DNA from 4 places in the Desulfothermus naphthae genome. Region 1 is predicted to be linked to each of the others. Evidence: riboswitches for the same ligand, from Rfam matches in the RefSeq annotation. Region 1 holds a riboswitch; each other region holds the start of a gene.
What was found. A riboswitch is a leader RNA that binds a small molecule or an ion and turns the genes downstream of it on or off. The one in region 1 is predicted to bind cobalamin.

Region 1 (8,179 bases):
CTAGCTCCTCCAATTAATATATCTGCATTTTCAATTATTTTTACGTATGATGGAGGGATATCTAAAAAATTTTGTCCAAGTCCAATAATTTTTATCATATTTTTCTTTATTTTTCTTTTGTCCTTCCCCACAAAGGGTCTTCACCAAACCTATAAAACCACCATTCATCGTCTTTTAAAAATCTTTCAATATCTTGTTTTTTAAATGAAATTTCATAAGTGTAACAATAATCCATGAGTAAATTATATGCATCAATTATCTTTTTTGTCATTTTTTGTAAGTATTCCACATCACCTTCTCCAGCATCTGGATGATATTTTTTTAATAGATTTAGATAATTTTCTCTAATTTCCTTTATAGATGTTTTTTCTCCAATATTTAACAATTCTCTGGCCTTTTTTATTTTTAAAAAGGTATCCATAAGTGCTATCCTTGATAGGACATGATAAAATCTTCTGTATAATCAAACACGTAGTAAATTATTTTCAATCTGTAGCTAGAAAAATTCTTTGCCACTAAAACAGCCTTATTACATAAAAATTCTATAAATTTCATTTTTTTTTCTTTTTCTGTATCCACTATTTCCATGACATGTCTACCAGTATTGGCTTTTTTTATCTCAAGACATATTTCCTTTGAATAGCCAATTTCTTTTGCCCATTTTGAAAGTAGATCAAAATCTATTTTTGTGTCCCTTGCATGGGTGTATTCATACCCTTGTGCCATTTTAATTAATTTTCCAGGAAAAACACCAAAACTAATGGTGTTAAATCCCTTTTTGCTTGCACATTTAAGAGAAAATTTAAAAAAATCTGCAATTTGTATAAATGCTTCTTTTGGAAGGGAATTTAAAATATTCATTAAAAGCCGCTCGCTCCTGCCACCAGTTGTAAGGGCTATGTGATCCAGACCCATTGTTTTTGCAACATCCATTGCCAGAAAAATAGTTTTTTTATAGGCCTCGGCAGAATAAGGAATAACTGTTCCCCTTGTCCCTAAAATAGATACCCCTCCAATGATCCCAAGCCTTGGATTTAAAGTCTTTTTAGCAATTTTTTCCCCTTCTAACACCTCTATTATTACACATACCTTTGCCTTAACTTTGAACCTATTTAATATCTCTAAAACCCCATTTTTAATTTGTTCTCTGGGAACAGGATTTATGGCGGCATGACCAATCTTAACAGGTAAACCTGGTTTTGTTACAATTCCAACCCCTTTTCCACCGAAAATCTCAACATTGGATTCATCATCTTGTTGTTGCAATGATACCCTTGCGCAAATAAGGGCTCCATGGGTGACGTCAGGATCATCTCCTGCATCCTTTTGTACCCATACTCTGGCAAAATTTCCTTTTTTAAAGATTTTCAGTAGAGGAATTCTTAATCTTTTTCCAGATGGAGTTGGAATGTCCATTTCTCTTTTTTGCTCACCTAAAATTGCCATAACTGCCGCCATTGCAGCAGCAGTAGCACATGATCCAGTAGTGTAACCTATTCTTAGGCCTGTTTTTTTGCCCATTTTTTATTTAAGATTCACCATAAACATCAGAAAAATTTAATATATCCATATATTCCCATTCTCTGTACGCCATACCAAGAATTTTCTGTTTTGTAAGTAGATTTAAAATATCTTCTTCTAAACGAAGAGATGCAAAGATTAACACAAGCTCTTTATCTTTGTGTTCAGAAAAGAGCTTTAAAAAATTTTCCTTCTTTTTATTCTTAAAATCAAAAACATATTCAGGACGTGGTGTACTTTTTACTTCAAATAAAAACACCTTATCTTTACATACACAGATTGCGTCAAATTCATCTTTTAATCCATTTTTCTTTCTCTTAATCCTAATAGCTATTTCTTGGGGATCACAATTAAAATATTTTCTAACAACAGGCCCAATGGCAGGAGCAACTATATCTTCAACAATAGTTCCCATTTTATTTGCCAGTTCTCCCCACTGTTTATTCATTCTCTTTCTGTCTTCATTTACTTCAATCTTAAACTCTCTCATCTCATCCTTGAACTCCTTCATCTCATCCTTAAATTCTTTCATTTCATCTTTGAAGGCCTTCATCTCGTCCTTAAACTCCAGCATCTCATCTTTAAAGGCCTTCATCTCGTCCTTAAACTCCAGCATCTCATCTTTAAAGGCCTTCATCTCATCTTGAAATACTACTACTCCATCCTTGAACTCCTTCATCTCATCCTTAAATTCTTTCATTTCATCTTTGAAGGCCTTCATCTCGTCCTTAAACTCCAGCATCTCATCCTTGAAATCTTTCATTTCATTCTTAAATTCCAGCATCTCATCTTTAAAATCCTTCATTTCGTCCTTGAAATCTCTCATCTCGTCGCTCAATCTAGCTATCTTCATCTCAGTTATTCTTGACTGACGTGCAAGCTGGATGAGTGCATCTTCAAGTATATTTACTTTTTCCTTAAGGGCTAATTCTTCCATCTCCATATCCTCTCCAATCCTCCGAATAGTTGATAGTTTAATGGCAAGTATCCACTATCCTCATTACCTCTTCAAGTCGTTATTATAAAAAAATTCAAGCTAACACAAATCGAAAAATGCGTTAATTGTGGCAGCAACAATTGGGGACCCACCTTTTCGGCCTTTGAGCACAATATAGGGAACGATTGAGCGAGAAATTAATTCTTCCTTTGACTTAGCAGCACCCACAAAGCCAACCACCATTCCAAGGATAAGGGCTGGTTTCACCTCTCCTTTTTCCATTAAATCAATCAAATGAAATATAGCAGTTGGGGCATTACCAATTCCAAAAATAATATCTTTTCCAAGTCTGACAGCCTTTTCAATAGCAACCATAGACCTTGTGCAATTTCTAATCCTTGCCTCTTTAACAACATCTTCATCTGATACAAAACATTTAACCTCTACATTAAATTTTTTTAGCCTGGCCTTGCTAATTCCAGCTTTTGCCATATTGGTATCTGTGACAATTATACATCCATTTTTTATTGTCTTTTTTCCCATCTCTATGGCATCAGGATGAAAAACTATATTATCTAACACATCAAAATCTGCAGTAGTATGGATAATCCTCCTTACGATCTGCCACTTTTCATTGGAAAATGGAATACTCCCCTTAATTTTTTTTGTCTCTTCCTCTATTATTTCAAAAGACCTTTTTTCAATCTCTTCAGGACGAATTATATTTAACATAGTTAACTCCTATAATTAAGCAAAAAATAAAAAATATCCCATCGCAGCTTATTTACCTTTTTTTGAAATTATCAATGTCCAATATAATGCCTTTTTATTTAATAGATCTTCAATGTTATGTATAATTTCCTGATCAGCAAATCCACATCTTTTAACAGCTACGCTAGATTTTAACCTCCCTGTCTCTTTTAAAGCAGCGTATATATCTTTAATATTTTTATAGGCCTTTAAAAAAATAATATTGTCAGATATAGTTGAAAGTCTTCTTAAATGATCACCACCTTTAACTCCTGATACTACAGTTAGTACCTCCTCACCTTCCGCAAGTACTGTCTTAGTAACTGCTGCAGATGCCTGATAAGATGTAATACCAGGAATTATTATTATTTCAACATCTGGAGCAATCTCTTTAAAACATCTCAACAAATATCCAAATGTGGAATATGTTAAAGGATCTCCTACTGTCAAAAAAGCTACATCCTTACCATTATATACATCTTCTTTAACCCTTTCAGCATGTGAGCGCCAGTATTTCTCTGCCTCTTGTGTGTCTAAAACCATAGGAAAGGCTAAACAAATGCATTTAGTAGTATTTGGAATATATTTTGATGCAATATCAAATGCAATTGAATGGTCATTTTTGGTAGATGATGCAGAATATATCACATCTACCTGCTTTAGAATTTTTATAGCCTTTACTGTTATTAAGTCTGGGTCTCCAGGACCTACACCTATCCCGTATAATTTCCCTTTTTTCTCCATAATGACCTCTCCATCAAAATTAAGCTTATTTTTTATAATATTTTTTTAGTATATTTTGAATACGTTGTTTAACCTTATTATCATAATAATTTGGATATAAAATATGGCCTATTTTATATATTCCCATCAATAGCCTAATGGTAGGTCTAGATGTAATTTCCTCAAGTACAAGATGTATCTCATTATTTTTCACTGCTTTGATTATATTAAAACCTGGCTCATTTTTTATATCTTTTATTCTTATCCTATTCATACGGCCTTGTTGAGACAAAAAAACATCTATCTCACTAGCATGAGACAATATTTTCTCTTTGCCGTAATCTGCTATATTTGAATTTCTTACTTCATATGCATCCTGGGCTATATTTATCCCTCCAGCAGATTTCAAAACAAAGATTGGTATGGAATGTGGGGCAAATGTCTTAAATTTTCTGTGTATAGACTCAAAATAAACCCTTTTTTTGTGTTTTATTTTTTTATTTATTGAATGAAAAAATTCTATAGTATCTCTAAAATCTGCAATCATTTGTTCTGCATTTTGTGTTTTTCCAATAATTAAACCTAATGTTTTCCAGTAGCTATATAGAGAAGATATATTATTTGGCTGTATTGAAATAACAGCTATATTTTGTTTTTTAAATTTTTTAATTAAATTGGGATATCCAAATTCTATCATTGGCCTGATTAATATTAAATCTGGTTTAACTACTAAAAATCTTTCAATCCCAAAATGATAAGAAAATTTTGGTTTATTTAATATATAAGGTGGATATGTATCACTTATAGATATGCCCACTATGCTTTTATAACCATTTAATGCACATAGATTTTCTGTATGTGCTGGATATAAAGAAATTATTCTATTAAATGGCTTAATTATTTTTATATGCCTTCCTCCATCGTCAATTAAACTATCATTTTTTATTTTAAAGCCATAGCCCAATGTTGAACTAACTACAAATAAAAATAAGATAATGATTAGAGATTTTTTTAGATTATTATTTTTTCTCATACTCATACCTCCCATTTGTAAATATTACTTGATAACAATTTAATTTTTCTTCAAAACGAAGCAGTACTTCAACTTCAAATATCTGTTCTAAGATATCTTCACTTATAACTTCAGCTGTAGGACCACCTATTATAATCTTACCCTCTTTTAAAAATATTAATTCATCACAAAAAAATAAGGCCTCATTTATATTGTGAAACACGCATATTACAGTTCTATTGTTATTAATTACTCTTTTTTTGAAACTCTCTAAAATCCTTAAACTGTGTTTTATATCCAGATTAGATGTTGGTTCGTCCAACAAAAAAATTGGTGTATCCTGGACTAGGGCCCGTGCTATCATAACCCTTTGCCTTTCCCCTCCACTTAATTCAGTTATCAATCTGTGTTTAAACTTAAATATATCAATTTCTCTTTGTATTTGTTCTACAATTTCAAGATCTCTTTGTGTTGGTAAAGAAAATCTTTTGATATATGGATACCTACCCATGGTCACTATTTCATCAACACTAAAGGGGAAATTAAAAGTAAAACTTTGGGGCACATAGGATATTTTCTTTCCAATTTCTGATTTTTTTATTTGTTTTATATGTTTTTTAAATAAAAATACATTGCCTTTCTCTGGACTCTTAAAACCAAGCAATATATCAAGCAATGTAGATTTTCCACTTCCATTTGGGCCCAAAATACCGTAAAATCTCCCGGGATAAAACTTAAAACAAATGTCCTTTAAAACAGGAAGATCTTGGTAGGAAAAGGAAACATGATCTACTTTTAAGATTTCACTAACCACTTTTAAAAACCCACCTGTTTTTTTCTAAAAATATAACAGAAAAATGGTCCGCCTATTAGGGCAGTAAGCACTCCTATTGGAACTTCTGTAGGTAAAACAGCCCTGGTGAGTGTATCAGCCATAGTGAGCATAATAGCCCCGCATATCAGAGATATAGGCAAAAGTTTTAAATGATTTGGACCTACTATTGATCTCATCATATGAGGAACAAGCAAGCCCACAAAACCAATAATTCCTGAAAAGGACACGCAAACTCCAGTTAGAAGAGAACCAAATACAAGCAATAATATACGCACCTTATTTGGATCTACACCCATTGATAGAGCTGTTTTTCCCCCAAGGCTGAGCAAATTAAGTTCTCTATAATAAAAGATAAATACCCCAAAGGATATGACGAGAGAGAGCATAATTAAGAGTGCACTTGCCCATGTAGATGATGCAAAACTCCCTAAAAGCCAGAATACAATAACTGAGACCCTCTCTTGGGCAAGGTATTTACAAAAGCTAATACCGGCAGAAAGTATTGCTGAAACAATAACACCTGATAAGATCAAATTGTTTGAAGAAATTCCCCCACTGGAAGTAGAAGAGAGATACACAACTACAAGAAGGGTTATAAGCCCAAAGACAAACGCGAAAAAAGGTACACTATAGATCCCTAAGAAGTTGAACCCAAAAAGCAAGGCAACTGATGCTCCAAAGGCAGCGCCTGCAGAAATTCCCAGGGTGTATGGGTCTGCTAAGGGATTCAGAAGAATGCCCTGAAACACAACTCCACAAACAGATAGGGCTGCGCCAACTAAAGCGGCACAAATTATACGGGGCAGTCTAACCTCCCACACAATAGAATAGTGAATACTGGAAATATCATGGTATCTTATGCCAGTGATCTTAGATAAAAGGATCTTAATAACTTCAAAAATAGGGATCTTTACAAATCCAAGACTAAGGGAGGTAAATATGGTGAATAAGAAAAAAATACATGCAAAAATAAGTTGAAAATAAAATTTTTTCATAAAAAATCCCAGTTTGTCTTTTTTATGACAAACCAGGATGTCCCATTTTCATCCAGGTTCAAAAATATCTTACCCTTAAAGGGCAAGATATGCATCCATTCAGGCAGGTCTTCTGACTCTAGGGATCATCCTACTCACTGCGCCTTCCCACCAAGCACGTAAAAGAGTTCTAAGTTCTATGTTTAAGGTTCAAGATTAAAATCTAGGTGCTTTGGCAGTGGCCTTTGCAGCTTTCGTCCCCCTATCACAGCGATGGGTTCGTTCCCGATTTTCACGGGATTCCCTTTTAAGCCCCCATGGGCACCTGAAGGACATATTAAATCCCCAAAGAACTTTTTTAAAAGTAAATGTTGAATTTAAAATAGTTGATAATAAATAAAAAAAAATTCTTCAAGCAAAACTTAAATCATTCAGCAATTCTCAGTGAAAAATACAAAGGATGTAAAAAGTGAGAAAAAAACAATGTTGTGAAAAAGCTTATTTTTCCTAAATCTTATAGAAGGGAGCATAGATTTTGAGAAGGCGTGTAAATTTTGTAATGGAATCAACTTTATGCTTAGAATTTACCAGAAAAGCCGGACAAGAACTTATACATAGACTTCTAAAAATAACGGGAATTCTTAAACCTTTTTTTTAAGGGGTATTTCAAGGTGAAGGACATTTCCATTTTCCTCTTTGGAAAAAAAGTAAGAAAACCTTTGAGCTATTTTTTTTATCAAAAAAACTCCCATGCCACCTTCGCCAGGGGAAGCAGGGTCTGGTTCAGGTAAGTTATTGGGATCAAATCCTTTACCATTGTCTATTACATCTAAAATAACTTTTTGAGGATCCATCCATATTTTTACTTTTAATTTTCCTATAATTCCTTCTGGATATGCGTGCTTAATAACATTGGCTGCTGATTCATAGATTATCAGTTCAAGGGAATAGAGTACTTCTTCAGAACATTTTTCAAAATAAGGGTGTTTTGTGAAAATTGCCTTTGCAAAATGACCAATTGCTGGAAGAAAGTAAACTTGAGCCGGGACCTCTAGTAATATGTCTGGTTCTCTATTATTTAAATTCATCTTTTCTGTCTTAAAATTATCCAAATTGAGGAGGTTGTCCTGTGGAAGCAAGTACTGCCTTCCAATACGGAGAATTTACGTTTAATTTTCTTCTCTTTTTGGTCACCAATGAGAGTGGTAGGTATACAAATTTTTCCATTAACTTAGTTACAACCATATTTGTCTTGCCTGCCATGGCCGCATGCACTGCATGCTGTCCTAAAAATGCGCAGTATACTCCATCATTTGCATTTGCAGGTACTGACCTGATTATATAACTGGGATCAATAAATTTCAAAGTAATAGGTATCTTTTGCTCTTCAAAATATTTTTTTATCCTTTCTCTGAGCAGTCCACATA
Region 2 (8,179 bases), 490 kb from region 1:
AATTAGAAAAACCCATAATAGTCATAAGCAAGGTTGTCTTTCCTGAACCATTTGGTCCGAACAAAATAAATGTCTCGTTTTTGTTAATCGAGAGATTAACCCCTTTTAAAACCTCATTCCCTCCTACTTCTACGTGTAGGTCCTCTATTTGTAACATACAATCCTCCAAAGATTTTGTTGATAACACACATAATTATGTTTCTAACTCTTTAAGCAGGTTTGTATCTTCAGTTATCTTTGCCAAAAATCTTTGTCAAGATTTAAAAAAATGGTAAAAGGGGGATGGGATTGATTTAGGATAAAATAGTCAACCCGCTGGGGCGGGCAGGCCGCCCCAGGGAAATTGCAAGAGTACTAACAGAAAAGGGTTCTATTCATTTTTTAATCGTTGAATCAGGTTATATAGTTCATGTGAAATTCTATTTAGATCATTGACTGCCTGTTCTGACTGATTCATAGCCTCGGCTGTTTCCTGACTAATGCTAGAGACTCTTGAAACTGTTTCATTTATTTGAGATGTCAAATCTAAAAATTCTTCCATGGTATTTGCAACCTCCAGTACCTCATTGGCAAGTTTTTCTATAAATTCCACTACTTCCTTTAATCTTTTTCCTGAGTCGTCGGCGATTTCATTGATGTGATCAATTACATCTGCTGAATTATTGGTTAATTCTATGTTTTGATTTACACTTATTTTTATTTTTTTAATAAATTCACCCACTTCTCCAGTAGCAGTCATAGTTTTTTCGGCAAGCTTTCTCACCTCATCTGCCACAACAGCAAATCCTTTGCCTGCTTCACCAGCCCTTGCTGCTTCTATGGCTGCATTTAGGGCAAGTAGATTGGTCTGATCTGCAATGTCCCTGATTACTTCGGTAATTTGATCTATACCCTCTGCCTGTTTACCTAACTCTTCCATTGTGGTACGCTGAGAATTTGAATTTTCATATAAAAAGGATATCTTATCAATTAACTCTTTGACCATTTTTTCTCCCTGATCAGCCTTCTCTTTTGTCTCTTCAGCTAGTTGAACAAGTTTATCTAAATTTTGTTTCTTATCCTGGATGGAAATATTCATGTCTTCCATTGAAGCACTGACTTGAGACATCATTTCTTCTTGTTCTCTCGTTCCCTTTGCAGTCTCCTCTATCTGGGCGGACATCTCTTCAGAAGCTGATGAGAGTACTTCTACTATTTCATGTAATTGTTCTGCAGCTTCCCTCATTCCTTCTGTTTTTGATCGTTCAGCTCGATCCCTGGCCTTCTCAGCTTCTTGTTGAGCCTCTTTTGCTTTCCTGGATTCTAATTGAGCCTCTTTCTCTTTCTCTTTTGAAGTCTTAAATAATTTCTTTAAATTCTTAATCATATCTCTTAATGATCCATCCAATAAATAACCTATCTCCTCTCTTGTAATTATTTTTATATCTACATCCAGGTTACCTTTTGCCACTTCGTCTGCAACTTTAATAACTTCTTCTATCCCCTGTATGATTAATTTAGTAAGCATCAGTGCTGATGCTATACCAAAAACAGATGCTGCCAGGAAAAATAAAATTCCTTTTTTAAGGAAAAAGATATACGCTTCATGGAGAGTATGTGAATGATGAATAGCTGCAAGTCCAACAGTAATAATTCCTATACCTCCACCAAAAAATAACAATATACAGGCCTTAAGCAGTCTAAATTTCAATCCTGGTGCCCTATATATTTTTGATAATGGAATATCTGATGTCCACATCTCCCAATTTGCTGCTAATGCAAGATCAAAAGGAGGCCAGAATATTAAAAGCAAAGATATTGCTATTAACATGCTTATCAAATATTCCATCTTGTCAATAAATGGACATCCGAAAATAGCAAAATTTGGTCCAATTAGTGCTAAAAATATGACAAAATAAAAATACCAAGAAGATAAACTAGCTGCTCGCTTCTGAGCAATAATTAAATCTTGCTTATCCATGGTCTGACGATAAGTCTCCACATCTTTTATGTGTTTCCACAAGGTGTAATAAGAAGCAGGCAAAAATGAAATTAGAAATAGTATTACAGAAGGTCTCAACATTATCATAACTAATTCATGTAAACTCCATATCTTTAGATAACAATTTAAAAAAAACCACACACCTATTACAATAACACATTGTCCAAACCACAAAAAATATAACTTTTGTTTCATTTTACCCCCCTATAGGCTGATGTTTTGGTTTATTTCATATCAATTACTCAGTGTAGTTTAAGACCCCCCCAATTAATCTAATCTATAAATCTCTTTTTCATATTCAATTAAGTCTTCAGCTTTTAAAAAAAATTCTTCTTCTATTTGAAGTCCATTAAGAATTTTTTCTATAACTTCATTTTTTTGTTCAGGAAATTTATATCCCTCGTAACTCTGAGAAAGAAGAGGGATATATCCGAATCCCTGTATTTTAAAACTTGGATTTCTCATGTGGTCAAAACATAACTTACCAGAAAAATTCAATTCAGACACAAAAATTTCCAGTTCTTTAAGCAAGAGATGCGGAGACAAAATCTTAAATTTACCTTTTTTCCAATCTTCATACATAGGGGTTCCAATACGAGGGACAAAAGGCCTAGATCTTATAAAATGCGGATTAATTTTACTAAGTACATTAGCACTATTTTTTGCGTGTTGCAAACTCTTCTCTTCTCCCCCAAGGCCAGGCATAATATATTCAGACAGTTCATAACCTGCCTTTATAGCCTTTATCCCAGCTTCTATGTGATCTTTAGAAGTAGCCCCTTTTTTAACCATCTTTAACACCTCATCGTCTCCAGATTCAAGACCAATATGTAATCTTGTTAGGCCAGCATCATGTATTTCTTTTAGTTCTTTTGCTGATTTTTTTTGAACACTTCTACTCCTAGCATATGTTGTGATTCTTTTTATATCGGGAAAGGTCTTTTTTAAATATTTTAAGGCTTCTACTAAATCTTTTGTTCTCATTATCATATTATCTGCGTCTTGAATAAAAACACTTTCTTTGTTGGAGTTTTCCCATTTATATATCATGATTAATTTGCTTATTTGCTCGGTATCCTCCAATAAATTTAAAACATAATTTAATACTCTTTTATTGAGCTTTCCTCCAAATCCCAGTTTAAAAGAAATACTCTTTAAACTATCACAAATAGTTTTAATATTATCTATATCCCCTTTTATTTCCTCTACTGGTCTATATTCAAATTTTTTTCTTCTATAAGGACTTCCAAAACAAAATCTACACAAATTCCACGGACAATTTCTCGTGAATCTCAAAAGTAAAGAATCGCTCCCTCCCTCAGAGGGGGGTCGAATTGGACCTACGTCAAAAGAAATGCTTTTTAATAGTTTGATCTCCTGGTCTATCATTATGATGCAAATTCCTTTTATTTAAAAAATTACTTAATTTAACGGAGTTACAAATTGTCCTGTAAAAAAAATTTAACATAGAACTAGATATTAAATCAAGTTTTTTCAATTTATCTTTAACATATGGAGTTTTAAAGTTTTTTTAATATTAAAGAATTTATTTTAAGAATTTTAATGAAACTTAAAGTTTTATTTAAGGAATAAAACAGCAAGTCTCAATGAGTTTGTGGAGTTAAGACTTATTGGGTGTACAAAAAAAATGACATTTATTTTTCCCAAAGTATGGGAAAGAGAACATTGATGATTGTTAAAGTTTAGGGGAAAATTATATTAATGAGTAAATAATTCCTTGTAATTATTACACAAAGAGGTTATATTAAAAGTAAAGGAATAAAAAAATTGTCTAAGCGGTTGTTTAGCATTTTTGAATCTAAAATAAAGATTAAAAACATTTAAATTGATTTAATTTGGTCCTCACCGAGATTTATCATAAGCTAATTATTTCTATTGACTATACATAAAGCTCAAGATTATCTCTTAGTTTCACCCCTATTTTTAGCTCTTGTTAAAAATATTTATTCTTGGGAGGGTATATATGAAGGAATTTACAATTGCCCTTGCTGGTAACCCAAATTCTGGAAAGACTACACTTTTTAATCTCTTAACTGGTGCAAGACAACATGTTGGGAATTATCCTGGTATTACAGTTGAGAAAAGGGAAGGGTATATAAAATCCGGGAATGTGAAATTAAGGATTATAGATTTACCTGGGACATACTCTCTTACTGCATATTCTCAAGAAGAGCTAGTTGCTAGAAATTTTATTGTGAATGAAAAACCATCTTTGGTGGTAGATGTTATTGACGCTACGAATTTAGAAAGACACATGTATTTGGCCGTACAATTTATGGAGCTTGGGGCACCATTACTTTTGGTCTTGAATATGATGGATGAGGTAGGGAAAAAGGGGATGGAAATAGATATTGATAAATTGTCTTCCCTTTTACAGTGTCCTGTGGTGCCAATGGTGGCAAAAAAGGGTATAGGTAAGGATAAGTTAATAGAAAGGATGATTGATTGTTCAATCCAGAAAAGGGATTGGACGCCCCTTACTATTTCTTATGGGCCAGACTTGGATCCTGTAATTGAAGAAATTTCAACCATTGTAGAAGAAAACAAATTTTTAACTGAAAAATATCCTTCCAGGTGGATAGCTATAAAGTATTTAGAAGAAGATGAAGATATAGTATCTCAAGGTGATGCCCTGGATTTAGATGTGTCCAATAGATTAAAGTCACTTGTTGAAAAAGTATCAACTCATTGTGAAAAAACCTTAAATACTGTTCCAGAGGCAATAGTTGCTGACTATAGATATGGTTATATTCACTCTTTATTAAAAGGAGTAATAAAATACCGTTTTGATCCTGATAGATTGGATATTTCAGATAAAATAGACAGGATTTTAACTAACAAATTTATTGGTCCACTTGTTATGTTTATTGTTTTATATTTAATGTTTAAGATGACCTTTTTGTTTGGTGAATATCCACTTGCTTTGATTCAAGATTTTTTTGGATTTTTATCTACCATGGCCTCTAACTATTTACCACCTGGATTTTTAAAATCTCTGGTAATTTCAGGAATTATAGATGGAGTAGGAGGGGTCATGAGTTTTGTCCCCTTAATTATGATCATGTTTTTTATCCTGGCATTTTTAGAGGACAGTGGTTATATGGCCAGGATGGCCTATATGCTGGATAGGGTTTTAAGAATTTTTGGCCTCCATGGATATTCAGTTATGCCTTTTATAATCTCTGGTGGTATCCCAGGTGGATGTGCAGTTCCAGGTATTATGGCCACAAGGACATTGAGAGGCCCAAAAGAAAAAATAGCCACTATCTTAACAGCGCCTTTTTTTTCCTGTGGAGCAAAGGTGCCAGTCTTCTTATTACTGGCAGGAGCATTTTTCCCAAAAACTGGTGATAAGCTCATGTTTTTTTTGACTATTTTTTCCTGGTTGTGGGCGCTTCTTATAGCAAAATTATTTAGAATCACTGTAATACGTGGAGAATCCACTCCATTTGTTATGGAGCTACCACCTTATAGGTTACCAACCTTGAAGGGGCTTGTTATTCATACATGGGAGAGGGTATGGCAGTATTTAAGAAAGGCTGGGACAGTTATTTTGTTGATTTCCATAATTATATGGGCAGGTATGAGCTTTCCAACCCCTCCAAAAAATTTAATTATCCCCTTAGACAAAAAAATAACTTCTTTAAAACTCAAGCTATCAAAGACCAAGCATGATAAAATTGAGGCAAAACAAATTCAGGAGAAGATTCAAAGGTTAATTGCTGAGAAAAAAAAGATAGCACTTACACATTCATTTGCTGGACGGTTAGGATTATTCGTAGAGGACATCACAAAGATTGCTGGGTTTGATTGGAAGAGTAATATAGCACTAATAGGTGGAATAGCTGCAAAAGAAGTAATAGTGTCCACCTTGGGAACTGCATATTCTTTAGGAGAAGTGGATGTGGAGAATTCAACATCCTTGTCTGAAAGAATAGCTAATGATCCAGATTGGAACAACATAAAAGCCTTAAGTTTTATGATATTTGTACTAATTTATGCCCCATGTTTTGTGTCAGTTGTTACAATTGCCCAGGAATCCAATTGGAAATGGGCAATTTTTAGTGTATTTTTTAATACATTTACTGCATTTTTTATCTCTGTGCTAATTTATCAATTAGGAATTAGATTATTTTAAGGTTGACTTTTTAGTAAATTTCTATTAATATAATTAAGTGTTAAGGAGTTATATCTCCTAACATCTCGGAACACGGTGAAAATCCGTGGCGGTCCCGCCGCTGTGATCGGGGAGGTTGTTCCACCTAGTGACCAGATAATATATCTGGTCAGGTCACTCTCAAGGTCCACCTTGGGGGGAAGGCCGTGGGACAAACTGATGATCCGAGAGCCAGAAGACCTGTTAGGAGATGGAAAATGCGGAGTCCTGATGGTAAAGGGACCCGGGAAAACGTTATTTTTAGTTTTCCTGGGTTCCTTTTTTATTTTAAGGTTCCGTAACCTATGGGTTTTTGGTTAGTGGTCCACAGCAAAAATAATAAAAAAGGGAGGTATGAGTTATGAAAAAAAATGTAATATCTTATCGTCGCAGGTGCAAAAAAATAGGTAAAAATACAGGTCTTTCCCATTACATCCTTTTGACCCCTAAGGCCAAGAAATAGGTAAAATATAACATGAATAAAACAACATATGTAAATACCGGTTATGGTCCCAGGTTTTCTGTATTGGAAATTGGATTAGATGATAAAGTGGCAGTTGTTGAAGGTGATAGCGGGTTTTGGGCAATAGTGGATGCACCAGAGCTTCCATCTGTTCTTAATGGAAAACTCACAGAGGATTTCCTCGAAAAAGAGAAAGAGTTTAAGGAGGAAATGGAACTCCTCAGATTTAAGCTGCCTCCCTCTGCTGTTTATTTTAATCCCACTGATAGATGTAATTTTGATTGCACTTATTGTTATCTTCCAAGGGAAAGAAGGAAAAATGGAATTTCCATGAGTGCTGAAGAGGTTTGTTCCAATCTTGAAAAGCTGCTTTTATTTTTTAGAGAGATACTTGGTGATGAGGCAAAGCCACAGGTGATATTCCATGGTGCTGAACCAATGATGGTAAAAGATGCTGTTTTTGAGGGAATATCCAGATATAAAGATGACTTTCTCTTTGGTATCCAGACCAATGGTACCCTTCTCACAGACGAGGACCTGGAATTTATAAAGAAAAATCAGGTGGGTCTTGGTATATCCTTGGATGCTCCTGTGGAGGAAATTGCTGATACCACCAGAAAGAGCTGGTCTGGAAAAGGCGGTTTTAAAAAAGTAGTTGAAGTCATAGAAAAACTCTCAGATTATCCAGCATATAATGTGATTACTACAGTGACAAAATATAACGTGTCTGTTTTAAAAGACCTTATAAAGTTCTACTATGATCTAAAAGTTCCTGTTATAATGCTAAATCCTGTGCGTTGCACTCAACAAGGAGGAAGACTCTCTAAGCCAGATGACATGGTGTTTTTAAAAGAGATTATAGAAGCATTAGATTTAACCTATGAGCTATATGGGTCCCATGGAAGAAAACTTGTAGTGGCCAACTTTGCCAACATCATGGCAGGGATCCTGGGACCAACCGGTAGAAGGCTTATGTGCGATATATCTCCATGTGGTGGTGGGAGGTGCTTTTTTGCCTTGGCTGCCAATGGGGATATCTTCCCTTGCAGTGAGTTTATAGGCATCCCAGAATTTAAGGCAGGAAATATTAATGAAGAACCATTGTCTGAAATAATGAAAAAAGATCAAATCAAGATGGTGACTAGTAGAATGGTTGAAAATATAGACCCCTGTAAATCTTGTGCTGTTAGACATTTTTGCGGTGCTCCATGTCCAGCTGAGGTGTACATGCTAAATGGGGACCTCAATACAGTTGCGCCATTTTGCAATTTCTATGAAGGATTAATTAGATATGCCTTTAAAGTTATAGCTGAGGGAAAAGAAAACAGTTATATGTGGGATGGCTGGGAAGAAGAAACTGAATGTACTTATAACTTTGCTTAAAAAAATATGCTGTGGACCACTAACTAACGACTCATAGATATTATAAAAACAAGAAATAAAAAAAGCCATGGTCTTGTTCATTGGTGACCATGGCTTTTTAAGTTTTTATTGATTTTCAATTTCGAGATTGGCAATCATTTGATTTAATTGTTGAATCATCGTGGTGAGTTGTTCA
Region 3 (8,179 bases), 750 kb from region 1:
AGCTATGTAGATAGTGTGGTTATAGATTGTGAGTTAAAAAAGAATTTTCTCAAAATGGATCTTGCAAAAGAATTAGCAAAATGGCTTTCTGGGAAATACTTTTTACTTGAAGACCTAAAAGCAGAAAATTTAGTGAATTTGGTTGATCAGATAAAAACAGAGCACTTAAATTTAGTATGAAATAAAAAGAATTTTCTTGCAAACCACAGTCTGTAAGGTTAAAAATTAAAATCAAATCCCACACTCTTAGAATAGAAGGATATCACAACACCTGGCGGAAGATTAGAAGTAATTTAGGGAAACATTTTTATGCATGGCTATCTTCCATATGAGATAACAAAGAGTGTAGAGGCAGTTATCTCAGACCCTGAACTTGCGAAAAAGGTAATAGAAGCAATAGAGAAAGGCCTTTATTCAATAGAAGAGAAGGCAAAAGAGCAAAAGGTTATTATTAAGACAGAGCTTAAAGATGAATTAACAAAAGAGCTTGTAACTAAAGATGAACTTAAGGCCACTGAAGAAAGATTAAGAGGGGAAATAAAAGCAATAGAAGGAAAAGTAAGAGGAGAGATAAAAGCCACAGAAGAGAAGTTAAGGACAGAGATACACAAGTGGCGTGCAGACACCATAAAGTGGATGTTTATATTCTGGCTGGGTCAGATTGCTACTTTTACTGGAATTTTGATTAGTGTGTTAAAATTAATGTTGAAATAACACAAAAGAAAAAGGATAATGTCAAAATGGACAGTTGTGTTTAGGGAGTTGACACATAGTTAGACATATTATAAAAAGTTTGTCACTCAGGTGCCGTAAGGCTTAATAGGGAATCCGGTGAAAATCCGGAGCCGGCCCGCGGCTGTGATAAGGGGACGAAAGCCACATTAAGCCACTGGGAGCAGGGATGCTCCTGGGAAGGCGTGGTGAATAGGATGATCCTTAGAGTCAGAAGACCTGCCTGAGTAACATAGGCATTAGCTTTGGCGGATGCCCAAAGCTATAAGCTGAGGTCCTTTGGGATAAAACGGGAGTCCCTGGACTGCTGTGTGCGGTTCAGGGACTCTTTTTTTTGAATAAAATTTAAGAAAAGGAGGAGGTTAAAATGAAAAGAACTTTTATTACATTATTAATCTTTCTTTTTCTCCCAGGATTAAGTAATGCCCAAAAAGTTCATAAGATAGAAGAAATAGTAGTTACTGCAACCCGTTCTCCAAGGTCTGCTGAAAAGGTGGTCGCTAATGTAGATGTTGTTAAAGAGAAGGATATTATAAATTCTTCTGCAACCAACATAGACGATATTTTAAGAAAACTTGGAGGAGTTGATATCAGAAGATATTCAGATGTTGGTTTTGGTCCTCCTATAAGTGTTTACATCCGCGGCATAGGTGGAAGCAAAAGGGTAATGCTTATGATGGATGGAATGCCTCTTAACTCACCCATTACAGGTTTTCTTAATTTCAACCAATTTCAATTATCTTCTATTGAACGTGTAGAGGTTGTTAAAGGTCCTTTTTCTTCACTTTACGGAAGTAATGCAATGGGAGGAGTTATTAATATTATTTCGAAGAAAAGAAAAAAAGAAGGCATTGATATTGTTCCAATGTTTAAGGGTGGAAAACATGATTTTAGAGAAGGGGGAGCTAGCGTTGTTGGACGAAAAGGAAAGTTTTCTTATTCTCTGAATGGAAGTTATAGAACCATAGACAACCATTATCGTAGGGATAATCAAATAGATTACATCTATAATCCTGCAACAGGTGGTTTTAATAAAAGATCCAAAGATGTAAATAAATATTCAAATTATGACGATACAAGATTTTTTGGACGTTTTGACTATGACTTTTCTGATGTCACTGGCATAACATTTACAGGAAACTATATGAAAGCTGACACAGAGATGGGTTCAACCGTGTTTCTTCCAGTAGAACGTAAAAAAGATCAAGAGAAAAAATCATATTTCTGGAATCTTAATGGACATACCTCTCTTTTTAACAATTTAAACATTGAAGCAAGGATCTTCACTAATTATGATAAGGTTGAAGGAAAATGGGAACATATTGTTGATAATCCTGCTCCTTTTGGACCTCCCTTTTTGTTCCTGTATGGAGATCGTGATTATTGGGGAAGGAATATTGGTGCTCAAGTTAAAGCCTCCATGCCAGTTATGAATTTTAGTTATTTAACTTTTGGTATAGATTCCAATTTTATAAAAGCACATTGGAAAAATACCAAAGAAGACGGAAGTGTAATTGGTGATGTTATGGATGAAACTATGAATACTTATGCCATTTACCTTCAAGACGAAATGGAGTTTTTTTCTCATCTTTTAATTACCCTAGGTGCAAGGTATGATATTAATTCAGAAACAGAAGATTCTTTTTCTCCAAAACTTGGAATTTTATACAAACTGAATGATAACATAAGTTTTAGAACATCTGTTGGCCGAGCATTTCGTGCTCCTAATCTTCAGGAGCTTTACTCACCAACCTGGATGATGATTCCTGGAATACCTTTTAAATCTAATCCTGACCTTGATCCAGAAACCATTTGGTCTTATGAGTTGGGAACATCAATTAGATTTGCTGATAGATTTAAATTTGATCTCACAGGATTTTACTCAAAGGCTGAAGACCTTATATCTGCTTCCATAAGGAATGGTATTCAGCGTTATGAAAATTTAAATAAAGTTGAAACTGACGGATTTGAAGTAGCAATGGAAGGTAAAATATTTTCATGGCTTAGCAGTTATATCAACTATACCTATACCCATTCAGTAGAGGAAAAAGAAGGACGGCTGGACGATAGACCACTTCATCAAGCAAATGGTGGAATCCAAGTTACTTATAAACTTAGCCCTAAAAATCGTTTTACTGCATCTCTTGATACCAGGTATTATGGAAGCAGGTTTTTTAAAGACAGAAGGACTCAAAAAAAGATAGACCTTGATTCATTTACAGTCTTAGACTTTAACATTCGATTTGATCTTTTTGATCGTCTTGGGATTCAGATGGCAGTTACCAACATTACTAATGAAGATTATGAAATTCATGGTTCTGTCCTGGGTCCAGAGCGCTGCTGGTGGGTAAAGGTTGATTTTAAATTCTAAAAAGAGGACAAAAGATGCACTTTTTAATAACTTTTGTCTCTGTCTCTGATGCAGGAATTCGATTGCTTGCTGAAGTAATAGATAATTTCCTTTTCAAGGAGGAGTTCAGACATCTTTTTGAGAGAAAGATAAAAATAGATGCGTATTTTGTAGGTGAACAGAGGGATTATTCAGAAAAGGTTTCAGCTATAAGGGAATCAATTTTATCCTCAGATATTGTGTTACTTGATTTAATGGGTGCAGGAAGGTCTATCTATCAGGCTATTGAAGAGTCAATTAAGGAATACAAAAAGGATCTCGTCCTTATTGGATATGCAGGTGAATATTTAAGATCTCGTGAAAAGCTCGGTTCTTTTTCTACAGAAAAGTTGATGAAAATTATGGAAAAAATAGCTGAGAAAAAGAAAAGAACTGCTTTTGAGTTTGATATGGAAAAGATGCTTAAACGAATGGAGACTTTTGGAAAACTTATACCATTTGGTTTTCTTAAAGATATGCGTAACTTTATCTATCTTAAAAATTATTGGAGAAACGCATCTAAAGAAAACATCAAAAATATGCTTTTTCTTTTGTGTCGCGACTACGGTAAAATTAAAGAGTTTCCAAAACCCAAAAAACCAATAGATTTTTCAAAATATGTGCTTTTTGATTCAGAAAATATGCGCGGATTTGAAAGTTTTTCTGAACTTAAAAAAGAATGGGGATGGAATGAAAATCGCAATACAATTGGACTTCTTTTTCACAATTTCAATTATCCAAACTATTCCTTTGGTATTATCTCAGAAATCATAAAACTCCTCAGAAAAAAATATAATGTTGTTCCTTTTGGGATATCTTTGGGATCTGACAAATATGAAAAGATAAACAAAGTGCTGGATGAAGGATTAGAACTTGATCTTATATGGGACTTTCTTCCTTTTCGATTTGGAGTAGGACCTATGGGTGGAGACCCTGAAGCAGGTCTTAATATATTTCGCAGAATGAATGTTCCAATTATGCATCCGTTTTTTTTGGGAAAACGAAAGATAAGGGATTGGGAGGAATCGCTCAAAGGACTCAGTCCAATGGAAGTCATCATTCACATTATGCTTCCTGAACTGGATGGAATAGTGGATGGTATTCCTGTTGCAGGTCCGGAGGAAGTGCAAAATACTAAGATCTCAGATTTACAGGAACTAAAGATTATTGAAGGTCGTTTGAAAAAATTGATAGCTCGGTCTGAAAGCTGGATAAATCTCCGCAACAAACCAAATAAAGATAAGCGTGTTGCTTTTATCATTTATAACTATCCACCTGGAGAAGAAAATATCGGAAGTGCATCTTTTCTGGATACTTTTAAATCTATTGAACGGATTATCTCTAAAATGAGAGAAGCAGGATATCATTGCGAAGAAATATCAGCTTCTGATCTGGAAGAGATATTTATGTATAATGGAGTTTGCAACTCAGCTAACTGGTCTGAACCAGAAACTATCAAAATCCGCTATCCTGTTGAGAAGTATAAAAAAGGGGATAATTTGCACCAAGTTATGGTTGAGCAGGTATCAAGGGAATGGGGGAAGCCTCCTGGAAGCATTATGGCAGATAACGATTCATTTCTCATTCCAGGTATTATAAATGGAAATATATTTATTGGATTGCAACCATCAAGAGGTTCTTTTGAAGATCCATCAAAACTCTATCATGATAAAGACCTTCCACCTCACCATCAGTATATGGCCTTTTATCGCTGGCTGGAGGAAGAGTTTAAGGCTGATGTTGTCATCCATGTTGGCACCCATGGAACACTTGAACTTTTACCCGGCAAAGAAGCTGGCCTTTCAGATAAGTGTTTTCCAGATTATCTTATTGGGAAAATGGCGCATCTGTATATTTATTACATTGGAAATCCATCAGAGGCAATAGTTGCCAAAAGACGCACCTATGGATGTTTGATAAGTTACTCAAGTCCTCCATTTAAGCGATCTGGTTCTTATGGTGATTTAGTAGAACTTGAAGATATGATTAATGAATATAACGAAGCAGAAAGATTACATCCTCAGCAGAAATCTGAGCTTTTAAAGAAGATCAAGAAAAAAGTTTCAGAAATGAAACTCATTGTAGAGGGAGATTTTACAGTAGATAATGTATCAAAAGAATTGATTCGATTAAAGAATTCTTTAATACCTCTTGGCTTGCATGAATTTGGTAAGCCTTTTAGCAAGGAAGAAGAAGCTTGTTTTCTCAGTGCAGCACTGTGTTGGAACAGGGGTAAGATTCGATCACTTAAGGAAATTATTGAAGATGAAGTTGATAACATAAAATCATTATCACTAAGTAAAAACAAAATAGCTCTTGATAACCAAATAAACCATTTCATTGACGAGCTTGTCAGAGATTACTTCTTTGGAGAAAAAAGACTTTACAGTGAAATATATAAACAGCTTTCTTCCTCAGGTAAGAAAAAGTTTGAAGCAACTATAAAGTATGGGGAAAAATGCCTTGAGCACTTAAGAAAAAGTGATGAAGTTAAAGGATTGCTAAATGCATTGGATGGCAATTACATTGAAGCGCGCCTTGGAGGAGATATAATCCGTGATCCAGAAATATTGCCAACTGGATACAATATCTATCAGTTTGATCCAAGAGCTGTCCCCTCTGAAGTAGCTGTGGAGAGAGGAAGTGAAATAGCAAAAAACACAATTGATTACTATTTTAAAAAATACAAAAGGTATCCAGAAACAGTAGGCCTTGTTTTATGGGGCTTTGAAACTGCAAAAACGCATGGAGAAACCATTGGGCAGATACTTTCATACTTAGGTGTAAGAATCAAAAGAGGATATGACATATGGGAGCCTAAATTTGAAATAATTCCTTTGTCTGAATTAAAACACCCTCGCATTGATTGTGTAATAACGATTTGCGGTTTTTTTAGGGATATGTTTCCAAACCTTATTGACCTTTTGGATGAGATCTTTGAAGCTGTTGCCTCTCTTGATGAACCCATAGAGATGAACTTTGTTAAGAAACATAGTTTATCCATTTATAATGAAATAGTAAAAGAGATGAATGAATCACAGGCTAAGGAACTTTCCACAGCAAGGATCTTTGGGCCAGCTGAAGGGCAGTATGGCACAGGTATAACAACCATGATAGAGAGCGCAAACTGGAAAGAAGAGGTTGAAATAGCCAATGCCTATATTTCTGCTCAAAAACATATATATACCAGAAACCGGAGGGGTGAAGCTCAGAAAAATTTATTTGAGCATAATCTGAAAAATATAGAGCTTGTCTCACAGGTGCAGAGTTCAGCAGATTACTCGTTTTCAGATCTTGACCATTACTACGAATATTTTGGCGGTCTTTCTAAATCTGTTGAAACAGTGAAGGGAAGAAAACCTGTGATGTTATTCACTGATAGCTCAACCAGCACCATTTATACGGATGAGGCTAAAAAAGCTATAGAAGTAAGCGTTCGCACACGACTTTTAAATCCCGTGTATATAGAAGAGATGTTAAAACATAAAGTTCATGGTGCGCAGCAGATTGCTAAACGCGTAGAAAATCTTATTGGGCTTTCCGCTACTACAGGCAGGGTTGATAGCTGGATATTTGATGAAATCAAAAAGACATACTTGGATAATCCAGAAATTTTCAGCAAATTAAAAGAAAATAACCTGTTTGCTACTACAGAGATCATAAAAAAGCTTTTTGAAGCAGAAAAAAGAGGATACTGGAAACCTCAAGAAAAAGATATAAAAGATCTTACAAAAAAATACTTGGAGTTAGAAGGAAGTATAGAGGAAGTTTCGGATAGGAGCTAAAAAGGAGTCAAAAATGAAAAAATTGATCTTAATTTTATTAATATTGCCAATCTTAGTGGCTGGGTGTTCAAAGGAAAAAGAGACCAAAGAAGAAAAAAAGATAAAAATTATTGACCAGTTGGAAAGAACGGTAGAGATATCGGGCAAGATAGAAAGAATCGTTAGCCTGTGGCCAGAAGCAACCAGGGTTTTGCTTGCATTGGGTGTTAAAGATAAAATTGTAGGTTTAGATAGCTATAGCAAGACATGTCCTATTTTAACAAGGGTATTTCCGAAAATAAAAGACATAACAGATGTTGGTAGTTCTATAGGAGGAACAATAAGTGTTGAAAAGATTGCTCAGCTTAAGCCAGATATTATCTTCATGTGGGCTTATGATCCTGAATTTGCTGATAAACTTCAAAAAAGCTTAGGCGTTCCAGTTGTATGCGTTAGAATGCATCTTCCAAAAAAGATGATAAGTTTTGATATGATCACTATTATAGGCAGGTGTGTTGGAAAAGAAAGCAAAGCTGAGGAAATCAAAAACTATCTTGAACAGAAATTACTCAAAATAACTTCTGTAACCTCAATGATCCCGGATTCAGAAAGACCTAAAGTCTATCCGGTAGATCCTAGGGATTTGTTGAAAGTTTTGGCACGAAGTGAATATGTGAATCTTGCTGGTGGCAAGAATTTGGCAGATGTTGGCAGAAAAAATATGGGATATAGCGTAAGTCTTGAAGACTTACTTCACTGGAATCCTGATATAATAATTTTATCTGGATTTACAAAGCTTAAACCTGAAGATATTTTAAATGACTCGCGTTGGCAGCAAATTAAAGCAGTAAAAGAAAGAAAAGTTTATAAATTAATGCTTGGCTGGGTTGGTTATGGTCCAGCTATGTCTGTAATAAATGTTATGAATGCTGCAAAAGTTTTCTATCCAAACAAATTTGATTTTGATCTTGAAAAAGAGGCTAATGAGATATTCAAGTTTGTTTATGGTATTGAGAACTTATATACTGAGCTTAAAAATACTTATAGGTTGTCAAATGTCTCGCCCTCAAATTCAGAAAAATCATCTAAATAGCTTGTTTTTTGTTTTTTTGCCTGTTTTATTGTTTATTATATACCTATCCATTGGCAAGTATTACATCTCTCCTTTATCTGTGTTTAATAAAATTTCAATAGAACATACAATTATTTTTGATATCAGACTACCGAGGGCAGTTGAAGCAATGCTTTTTGGAGCTTGTATGGGAATATCAGGTGCATCACTTCAAACAACCTT
Region 4 (8,179 bases), on a different contig from region 1:
CTCTCACTCCCACAATTTATCAGACTCCCAACTATAAGAACTTTTGCTCTATCTATATCCTTTCTATTAAAACCTATTTCCTTTAAAATTTTTGTAATCATAAGTTTATCATATGCCCAGGCCCCTACAACTTCTGCTCCAACACATCTGACATCTTCGTTTTTTACTGAAGCAACATCAACCATCTTCCAATGAGCCTCATGTTTTGTTTTCTCCTCACTCTTTTGAAGAGCTTTTTTTCTTATTAAACCTGCAAAACGTCTTGCAGGTTTTTCAATTTTTTCAGGGACTTTTAATAACGACAATTGTCCTTTTAATAATTCCTCAATTCTATTAGCAAGAAATTTTAACTCCTCCCTGGACAGATCCAGTTTTCCAAGGTTTAAAATAGTTCTCTGCCTGGGACCATCAGGGGTTCTGTAAGATTCTACTAATTGATGGTAGAAATAAGTTTTTCCAGATTTGGGATCGGTTTTTCTAACTTTGCGGATAAACATAGGTAAGGATTATATCAAATCGGTTTTTCTTTGTCAAGATGCGAAATATTTTTTCTACCACTACATTCAGTTTTTAAAAAATTTAATTCAATAATTCCAACAGATTATAGCATTTTGCATCACAAAATCAACCAAATTTTTTATAAAAATCTTATTATTTTGACAAACTTGGGCTAAGGGTTATCCACTACCTGGACGATCATTTTTAGTGAAATACATACTGACATTTTAATGTAATAGAGAAGTTGATTTCTATCAATGTCTCTAATGGAACTAAAAATACCAATATTAAAAATCATGTAGAAATTCTAAAATCTAAAAGTTTTAAGTCTTAGTGACTTAGTAAAATTATTTGAACAACGGTATAAAAGATATGTTTTCACCAAAAAAAAAATATATTCCGTTATTTATTTATTTGTCATTTATTTTTCTTTGTTTCCTTCTCAAATGAAGGTAAATGTATCTGCGAGATTAAAAGAAAGTTTTCTGTACAATATGCTACACATTTTAAAGTGAAATACTTACAAAATGGATGCAAGTTAGTTATAGATGGAGCTGGGAGAAAATTATTACTTGTCCATTCTACAGATAAAGTAACAATTAAGAATGTGTTGATTGATGAAATTATAAAAATACCTGTTAGACGAGTCATTACTCGGTGGAGTACCATACCTTCATTTCTTAGATCGCTCGAGGTTGGGGATACAATAGTAGGAGTTGTAACTAGAAAGGAAGAACCTTGTAGTGAATATCTTAAATCTCGTCTCACCAGCAGAAATATTGAAATCGTGGGGGGACCTGGAAGTCTCGATTATGAAAAGCTTGTTGTTTTAAGTCCTGATATTTTTTTTGTAAGCAAATGGCAGAGTAAAAAGATTTCTAAAAAACTTAATCAACTAAATATTCCCTATGCAGTGATTTCTGAATACTTAGAAGATAATCCCTTAGGAAGGGCGGAGTGGATAAAATTTTTTGCAAGCTTTTATGATAAAGAAGAAATAGCTGGAAATTTTTTTTCGGGAGTGGTAAAGCGAGTCAAAGAAATTTCATCTCGTTTCAAGAGCAAGAAATTAAAACCAAAAGTATTGTGGTGCATTGTTAGACAAGATAAGACTATATACGCTCCACTCGGAGATAGCTATGTGGCTAGAATGATTTCCATGGCAGGCGGAGAGTATGTGGTTAAGGAATTAAAAAAAATAAATAACGCTCCTATAAGCTGGGAACGGTTTTATTTGTGGGGTAAAGAGGCCGATATTTTCATATATGCAGTCCCACTGCCACAATACGGGATAAGTTCAATAAAAAAGTTAGTGGCTCTACATCCTATGCTTCGTGATTTTAAGTCTATCAAAAAACGAAATGTATGGTATTTGCACTCACTCTATTGGGAATCTGCCGATAAGATAGATGGTATTATAGAGGATCTTGCTGCAGTTTTTTATCCTGTATTATTTCCAAACCATAAGTTTAAGTATTTTTTTAAATTATCTGATATTCAATAAAGAGGGAAATTAAATGGAATATGCAAATTAATAACAGGGAAGTGAAAAGGCTGGTGACTAAAAATAGGTATTGGGTCTTATTGTTGGTAATGATATAAGACTCTAGGGTTGAGTAGAGACAAGAAGGAGTTAATAACTATATGGCAAGAAGTCTAATGTATCGACATGACAGTAGATGTTCTCATAGTGGGTTCAAGTGGTGTATTAAATATGAAAAAGTTAATTGAAAACAAAGTTATATAAATTAAAGATTATTTTCATCGTTTTGTTCATGAGTCTAAAAGTCCTGTTATCCAGTAAAAAAGAAGTTATTCGATGTATGGAGAAGGTATGAGTTTATGACTAATTAGTATGGCCTGAGAATTAGCCACGTAACGGTATTTAAAATGGATAAAAAAGCTATGGCTAGGGGTTGACACATAGGTAGACATATTATAAAAGGCCTGTTACTCAGGCGCCGTAAGGCTTAATAGGGAATCCGGTGAAAATCCGGAGCCGGCCCGCGGCTGTGATAAGGGGACGAAAGCCACATCAAGCCACTGGGAGCAGGGATGCTCCTGGGAAGGCGTGGTGATTAGGATGATCCTTAGAGTCAGAAGACCTGCCTGAGTAACATAGGCATTAGCTTTGGCGGATGCCCAAAGCTATAAGCTGAGGTCCTTTGGGATAAAACGGGAGTCCCTGGACTGCTGTGTGCGGTTCAGGGACTCTTTTTTTGTGGTGTTCTCTACTTTAGATTTTTGCTTAGGTCAAAGCACTTGTAAGTTAAAGAAGGACTTATATAGAAAATAATATATCACCTCTTAAATTTCACTGAGGAGGAAAGTTTGTGAAAAGAGATCTATCTTTTTTGTTTTTCATTGTATCCCTAATTCTTTCTGCCCGTCCTCCTCCTGTTTTAATTTCACCAACTAATTGAAAATACTCCAGGGTGGAAGACCTGCCATAGTCCCTTCCACCCTGCCGTCAGCCATGACCACATCCGAAAAAAAGGTCCAGCAAGACTGACATCTTTAAACTATCACTGGACCTCCTGGATGTAAAGAGTCAAGGGCGTAATATTTGGCTTATAGGTAGTAAGTAAGAATAAGGAGGTTCAAAATGAGAAAGTTCTTTTGGATGGTGAAAATGCTTTTTACTGTAGTTTTCTTCATGGTTTTATCTGATGCCAGTTTGGCAAGTGACTATAGTTTAAATAAAGAGGTAAATGAGGAAAAAGTAAGTTTGAACAATATGGTTGTTAAAGGGAGAAAAATTGAAGAACGACTTTCCGCAGAACTTGGCGAGTTTGGTCATCCTGTGGTAATTATAACCGGCAAAGAGATAGAAGAAGCGGGTTTCGTGGATCTTAATATGGCCCTGAGATCTATGGTTCCAGGATTATATTCAGAGACAAGGTCCGGACGTGGAGGTTACAATAGGACAAGCATTCACGGAAGCCATAATATCTTATGGCTCCTGGATGGTGTCAGAATCAACAACCGCCTCTATGGTGGGGGGTGGTCATATACTATTAGTGTGCATAATATTGAGCGCATAGAGATTCTTAAAGGCGGTGAAAGTCTCTTTTACGGGACCGGAGCAAGGGCGGGAGTTATTAACATTATCACCAAGGGAATTACCAAGAAAGCAACGGGTCAATTCGGTGTGTCATATGGTAACAATGACTACCGTGAGGTTTACGGTCATGTAACGGATACCGTTAAGGGGCATGGTTTGATGGCCTTTGGAAGTTACGAGGGGTATGACGGTTATCATGTCCTCGACAAAGAAGCTTATATAAAAGCTGGCAATACCGAGAAAAGAAAGCCGATTGGATTTGATCGCTCTACTATAGGATTGAAATACCGCAAAGAATTTGACGTGGCCGGTAAGGGCGTTTTGAACTCCCAGCTTAGAAAGCAGCAAGGATATTTTGATTATCCCTATCCACACTACAGAGTAGGGCACACGTTCAATGATTGGGAGGAGACAATAGGCATACTGAAGTGGGATCACGATATAAATGATAACTTCTCCTATTATCTCAAGTCTCATTTTCATATATGGGAGGCGGATTGCACCTTCATGAATCTGGACGGTTCCTATAGATATGACGCTGCCCTATGGAAATACGAAGATTATGGTGTAAATCTCATGACCAGTATCCGCTGGGGAAATGGTCAGGAAATACTTTCCGGAATTGACTATCAGAATTACTGGGGAATAGACCAAGTAGTGCGAATCTATAGTTCTGAGAGGACAGAGGTTTACGGTTTTTTCGCTAATTACCGTCCTCATCTTTCATTCTCTCCGGACACCAAGCTGGCCATCGGAGTCCGGTATAATACGACAAATGAGGGCACGGATTGCACTGTTTGGGATGTGAGTATCTTACAACCAATAGCATACCAAATCTATTTACGAGGGGTGGTCGGAAAGTCTTTTACTGTTCCTACTTCGCTGCAGCTCTATGGTAATGACCCAAGCAGGGGGCGTTATGGCAATCCGGATCTTAAGCCTGAGAATAGTCTGAACGCGGAAATCGGCATAGGAGGCAACTGGCGCTATTTTCACTGCGATGTCGGTTATTTCTACCATGGTATTGAGGATATGATCAAGCGTATTACACTTGCTAATGGTGATAGAACCTACAAGAACGTGGGGGGGAAGACCAAAATTGATGGTTTTGAGGTTTCAGCGGGTGTTGGTCCGTTCCGTGGATTGTCATTTAGTGCAAGTGCAACCTGGACTGACGCTGAAGACAAAGATAGTGGTAAACAAGTGGAAAGAATTCCAAAATTCTACGCCAGTGCCAATGTGCGATATCGGTACCCTTCAGGTTGGTTCGGCGCTGATTTGATGACCAGATACACGGGGGATGTTTATGAACGGGGCTTGGCCCACTTTAATGATGTTAACTACGGTGATGTCTTTATCGTTGATGCATCCGCTTTTGTGATGTTTGGCAGGGAAAAACGGCACAGACTGACCCTCCGTGTGGAGAATGTATTCGATAAGAAGTACGCCAGTCGTTATAACGTGGCAAAAGATCCCAATGGGAACTATTTTCTTTACCACCAAAATGGTCTTCCATGGAGTATAGTCATTGGATACACATATACTTTTTAATGTAATTTACTCCCGCAGTGTCCCAGGAATTTCGGGGTTACGAAAGCCTGATGTTTGAAGTGAAGTAACAAGAGAGGTAAAACACGCGTATGCATTCGAATCCCCGCCACCTAAAGACAAAAACACATATGCCAATAAATCTATATTGGTGGCGGGGACATTCATTTGAAACAAAGGGAAAAATAAGAGATGTTGGAAATAATGAGATAGTAGGACCTCTTAGTCACACTAACTTGTATAATTTATGAGATGTTATAGATGAAGATAAAAATTTGTTTAATCCTAGTAGGGTATATTTTCTTATTGTTTTTTAAGTGTCCATTTGAAGTTTTTCTCAATATGGCAAATGCATTTGCTTCACCTATGGCAGAAACTTATTTGCTTTGGTGGGAAGTTGCTCCAACTATAAAAAGTGAGAACGCTCCTTCTGACTGGAGGGATATTCGCAGGAAACGGCTCGAAGATCAAATTAACAGAGGCAGGACCAAGTTGTTATTTCTTTGCTATGGACAGAACTTCTCTGAAAATAAACCACAGCAGCATTATCAAAATGGATTGGAGGAGAAGATAAAAAAATCTTTGGATAAAGCAGTCATTTGGGTGAAGGATCCTAATGGCCGTATCTCGCCAATTCCCTTTAATCACGTAAAAAATGAGCTGAGCATAAATATTCCAAAAGACGTGGAATTGAATGGGCTTTACTTGGTAGGTGCTCGTCTTGATATTGGCCAAATAGACGTCGACCATGACGGCAAGAGTGAAAAAGTTTATCTTTCCGCCAAATGCATTATTCCTCATTACAAAACAGGGGGTAGTCAAGGGAATAAACGCAGCATCTTTTTTAATGATCCAGTTCGATTTCCTTTGGAAATAGGATGCTCAAATTTTTGGTTTAGACGTGGTTATCAAAAGGCTTACAATGAATATGAAATGAAAGTTTTATATAGGGGTAAGCCGCTGGCAAATGCCGAAGTAGTTATTTTATCTAGAAGTGGATGGAAAAAAATTACTTATACAGATGCAAATGGAAAATTTCTAATTACACCTTTTGGTGAGATGGTAAATGACGGTCAAGGGGTCTATCTTTATGTTATATGCCATCAAGATGTATTTAAAGAGGAATACCATTGTGCAACCCTAACAATGAATGTTTATACTTCTCCTGAATGGTGCAGTAAGTCTAATGGTTTTATGCTCTGGACGATTGTTGGAGCAACCTTGGTGGTATCTATCGTTGTGAGTGGTATTTATTGGAAGGAAAAACATAATAAGGAGATCATGGAAAAATTTGATAACTTTAAGGTTAAAAAGGTTTAGAAGATGAAGATTTCTTGGTTAAGGTGGATAATTCAGACTACATCCTTTTTAGTTCTTATCTTTGGTGGGCTAAAAGGCCTTTACTTTGGGCGATTTCTTCCTGTTCTTTCCTGCGGATATGTAGGAACCCATCTAAGAAGTGGCGAGTGTGTTTTACCGGCCTTTCAATCAGCTATTTCTTATTGTTCATGGGAATCCCTTAAATATTTAGGAGAAATGCTGTTGTATTTTTCCCTACTGGTCATCCTTATTGGTCGAACATGGTGTGGATGGATCTGTCCTATAGGATTCCTTCAGGATCTTTTAAATTTTCTTCGAAAGAAACTTCAACTTAGTTATTTTACTTTCCCTCCACCACTTAAAAAAAAGTTAAACTGTATTAGGTGGATCTTTCTATTTATTGCCCTTTTGCTGCCCCTATGGGCAGCGTTTCCAGTTTTGGCTCCTTCTGTGGCAGTGGAGTTTGATTGCCCCTATTGCCAGTTGTGTCCAGGAAAATATATTCTTCCTTTGATTACTGGTGATTTTTCCAAAATAGCAGTAGATTACAACAATGCCACCACAATGACTTTGACCATTCTAGGGCTCATAATCTCTGTTTTTGTGATTATCGGGGCATTCATGAAGAGACGTTTTTGGTGTGCTTACTGTCCTATGGGTCTGCTACTTTCATTTTACAGGAAAATCAGCTTTATTAAACTTAAAAAAAATTGTTTGAAATGTAGCAAGTGCGAAATATGCTATCATGTCTGTCCCCTTGAGATACATCAGGTTTATGAAGAATGTGAGAGAGAGGATGTAACTTATGGTGAATGCATTCTTTGTCTTAAATGTGTGGAACATTGTCCTGAGGAGGATGCTTTACGGGCCACCTTCTTAGGCAAAACAATTTATAGGTCTAAAGACTTATGATAAGAAAGAAAATTAAAAAATATAACCTGCCAAGGGAGCGATTTGTTCGCGATCTTACCGATTCTGCGGAAACTGTTCTTTCAGAAATTGCAGAAAGACCTAATTTACCCAAAGGTATGGGCTATTTTATCGATTTAATGAGAAATGTGTTCGTAAAACAACCCATGTCTTCTACCTCATCTTTATCTTTTATTTGTGGAGGTGAAAACAAAAAGATAATTGGAACATATTGCCTTATGGTTCCTGAGGAGTTGATTTATGCAGCCGGAGCAATTCCTGTTAGACTTTGTGGTGGAAGCTATGTGGCAGCCACTATTGGCGAAGATTTTGTACCTCGGGATGCCTGTCCGGTTGTGAAGGCTTCAATTGGATTCACTGCCAGTAATCTTTTATCTTTTTATCAAGTTTGCACTCCAGTTATAGTTCCCACCACCTGCGATTCTAAGAGGAAGATGGCAGAAGAACTATCAAAATTTACTGAAGTCTGGATACTAGATGTTTCTCATCTCAAAGAAGGAGAAGGAGCGAGGAAACGATGGTTTCAACAGATAGAAGCAATGAAAAAGGACTTAGAGAAATTGAACAACAAAAGAATCCAACCCAAAAATCTGCAAGAATCTATTCATACAATTGCCATGGCTCAATTGGAAGCTCAAAGGCTATTTAAAATTAGAAAATTAGACTTTCCAGTTATCCTGGGACGCGAGGCTATGCTTGTCCTGAATGCTTATAGTTATGACACTGCTTATGAATGGACAAAAGCATTGGCTCAATTGAACAATGAATTAGAGTTACTCTATCATGAAAGAAGAATTGTTGTTGGCCATAACGCTCCTC

Region 2: linked by a shared signal. The riboswitch ahead of cbpB (peptide-modifying radical SAM enzyme CbpB) and the one ahead of ACYQ1E_RS00185 (FecCD family ABC transporter permease) in region 1 are both predicted to bind cobalamin.
Region 3: linked by a shared signal. The riboswitch ahead of ACYQ1E_RS03750 (TonB-dependent receptor plug domain-containing protein) and the one ahead of ACYQ1E_RS00185 (FecCD family ABC transporter permease) in region 1 are both predicted to bind cobalamin.
Region 4: linked by a shared signal. The riboswitch ahead of ACYQ1E_RS10490 (TonB-dependent receptor plug domain-containing protein) and the one ahead of ACYQ1E_RS00185 (FecCD family ABC transporter permease) in region 1 are both predicted to bind cobalamin.

The regions. Positions count from the first base shown of each region.
Region 1 is NZ_BAAHYQ010000001.1:32,646-40,824, forward strand. It holds gene cbiE (precorrin-6y C5,15-methyltransferase (decarboxylating) subunit CbiE) at 1-131, opposite strand, end outside; gene ACYQ1E_RS00150 (J domain-containing protein) at 107-421, opposite strand; gene ACYQ1E_RS00155 (cobalt-precorrin-5B (C(1))-methyltransferase) at 427-1,521, opposite strand; gene ACYQ1E_RS00160 (zinc ribbon domain-containing protein) at 1,529-2,464, opposite strand; gene ACYQ1E_RS00165 (precorrin-8X methylmutase) at 2,558-3,190, opposite strand; gene cobI (precorrin-2 C(20)-methyltransferase) at 3,239-3,952, opposite strand; gene ACYQ1E_RS00175 (ABC transporter substrate-binding protein) at 3,978-4,964, opposite strand; gene ACYQ1E_RS00180 (ABC transporter ATP-binding protein) at 4,951-5,757, opposite strand; gene ACYQ1E_RS00185 (FecCD family ABC transporter permease) at 5,760-6,773, opposite strand; cobalamin riboswitch at 6,859-7,095, opposite strand; gene ACYQ1E_RS00190 (ATP-binding protein) at 7,394-7,864, opposite strand; gene ACYQ1E_RS00195 (ATP-dependent 6-phosphofructokinase) at 7,857-8,179, opposite strand, start outside.
Region 2 is NZ_BAAHYQ010000001.1:518,213-526,391, forward strand. It holds gene ACYQ1E_RS02460 (ABC transporter ATP-binding protein) at 1-157, opposite strand, end outside; gene ACYQ1E_RS02465 (methyl-accepting chemotaxis protein) at 371-2,176, opposite strand; gene ACYQ1E_RS02470 (radical SAM protein) at 2,249-3,277, opposite strand; gene feoB (ferrous iron transport protein B) at 3,966-6,140, shown strand; cobalamin riboswitch at 6,149-6,381, shown strand; gene cbpB (peptide-modifying radical SAM enzyme CbpB) at 6,634-8,004, shown strand; gene ACYQ1E_RS02485 (methyl-accepting chemotaxis protein) at 8,110-8,179, opposite strand, start outside.
Region 3 is NZ_BAAHYQ010000001.1:779,563-787,741, reverse strand. It holds gene ACYQ1E_RS03760 (vWA domain-containing protein) at 1-180, shown strand, start outside; gene ACYQ1E_RS03755 (hypothetical protein) at 310-714, shown strand; cobalamin riboswitch at 786-973, shown strand; gene ACYQ1E_RS03750 (TonB-dependent receptor plug domain-containing protein) at 1,100-3,103, shown strand; gene bchH (magnesium chelatase subunit H) at 3,118-6,906, shown strand; gene ACYQ1E_RS03740 (ABC transporter substrate-binding protein) at 6,920-7,978, shown strand; gene ACYQ1E_RS03735 (FecCD family ABC transporter permease) at 7,941-8,179, shown strand, end outside.
Region 4 is NZ_BAAHYQ010000002.1:220,699-228,877, forward strand. It holds gene ACYQ1E_RS10480 (IS1634 family transposase) at 1-497, opposite strand, end outside; gene ACYQ1E_RS10485 (ABC transporter substrate-binding protein) at 1,010-2,002, shown strand; cobalamin riboswitch at 2,438-2,625, shown strand; gene ACYQ1E_RS10490 (TonB-dependent receptor plug domain-containing protein) at 3,104-5,113, shown strand; gene ACYQ1E_RS10495 (hypothetical protein) at 5,372-6,430, shown strand; gene ACYQ1E_RS10500 (4Fe-4S binding protein) at 6,434-7,342, shown strand; gene ACYQ1E_RS10505 (double-cubane-cluster-containing anaerobic reductase) at 7,339-8,179, shown strand, end outside.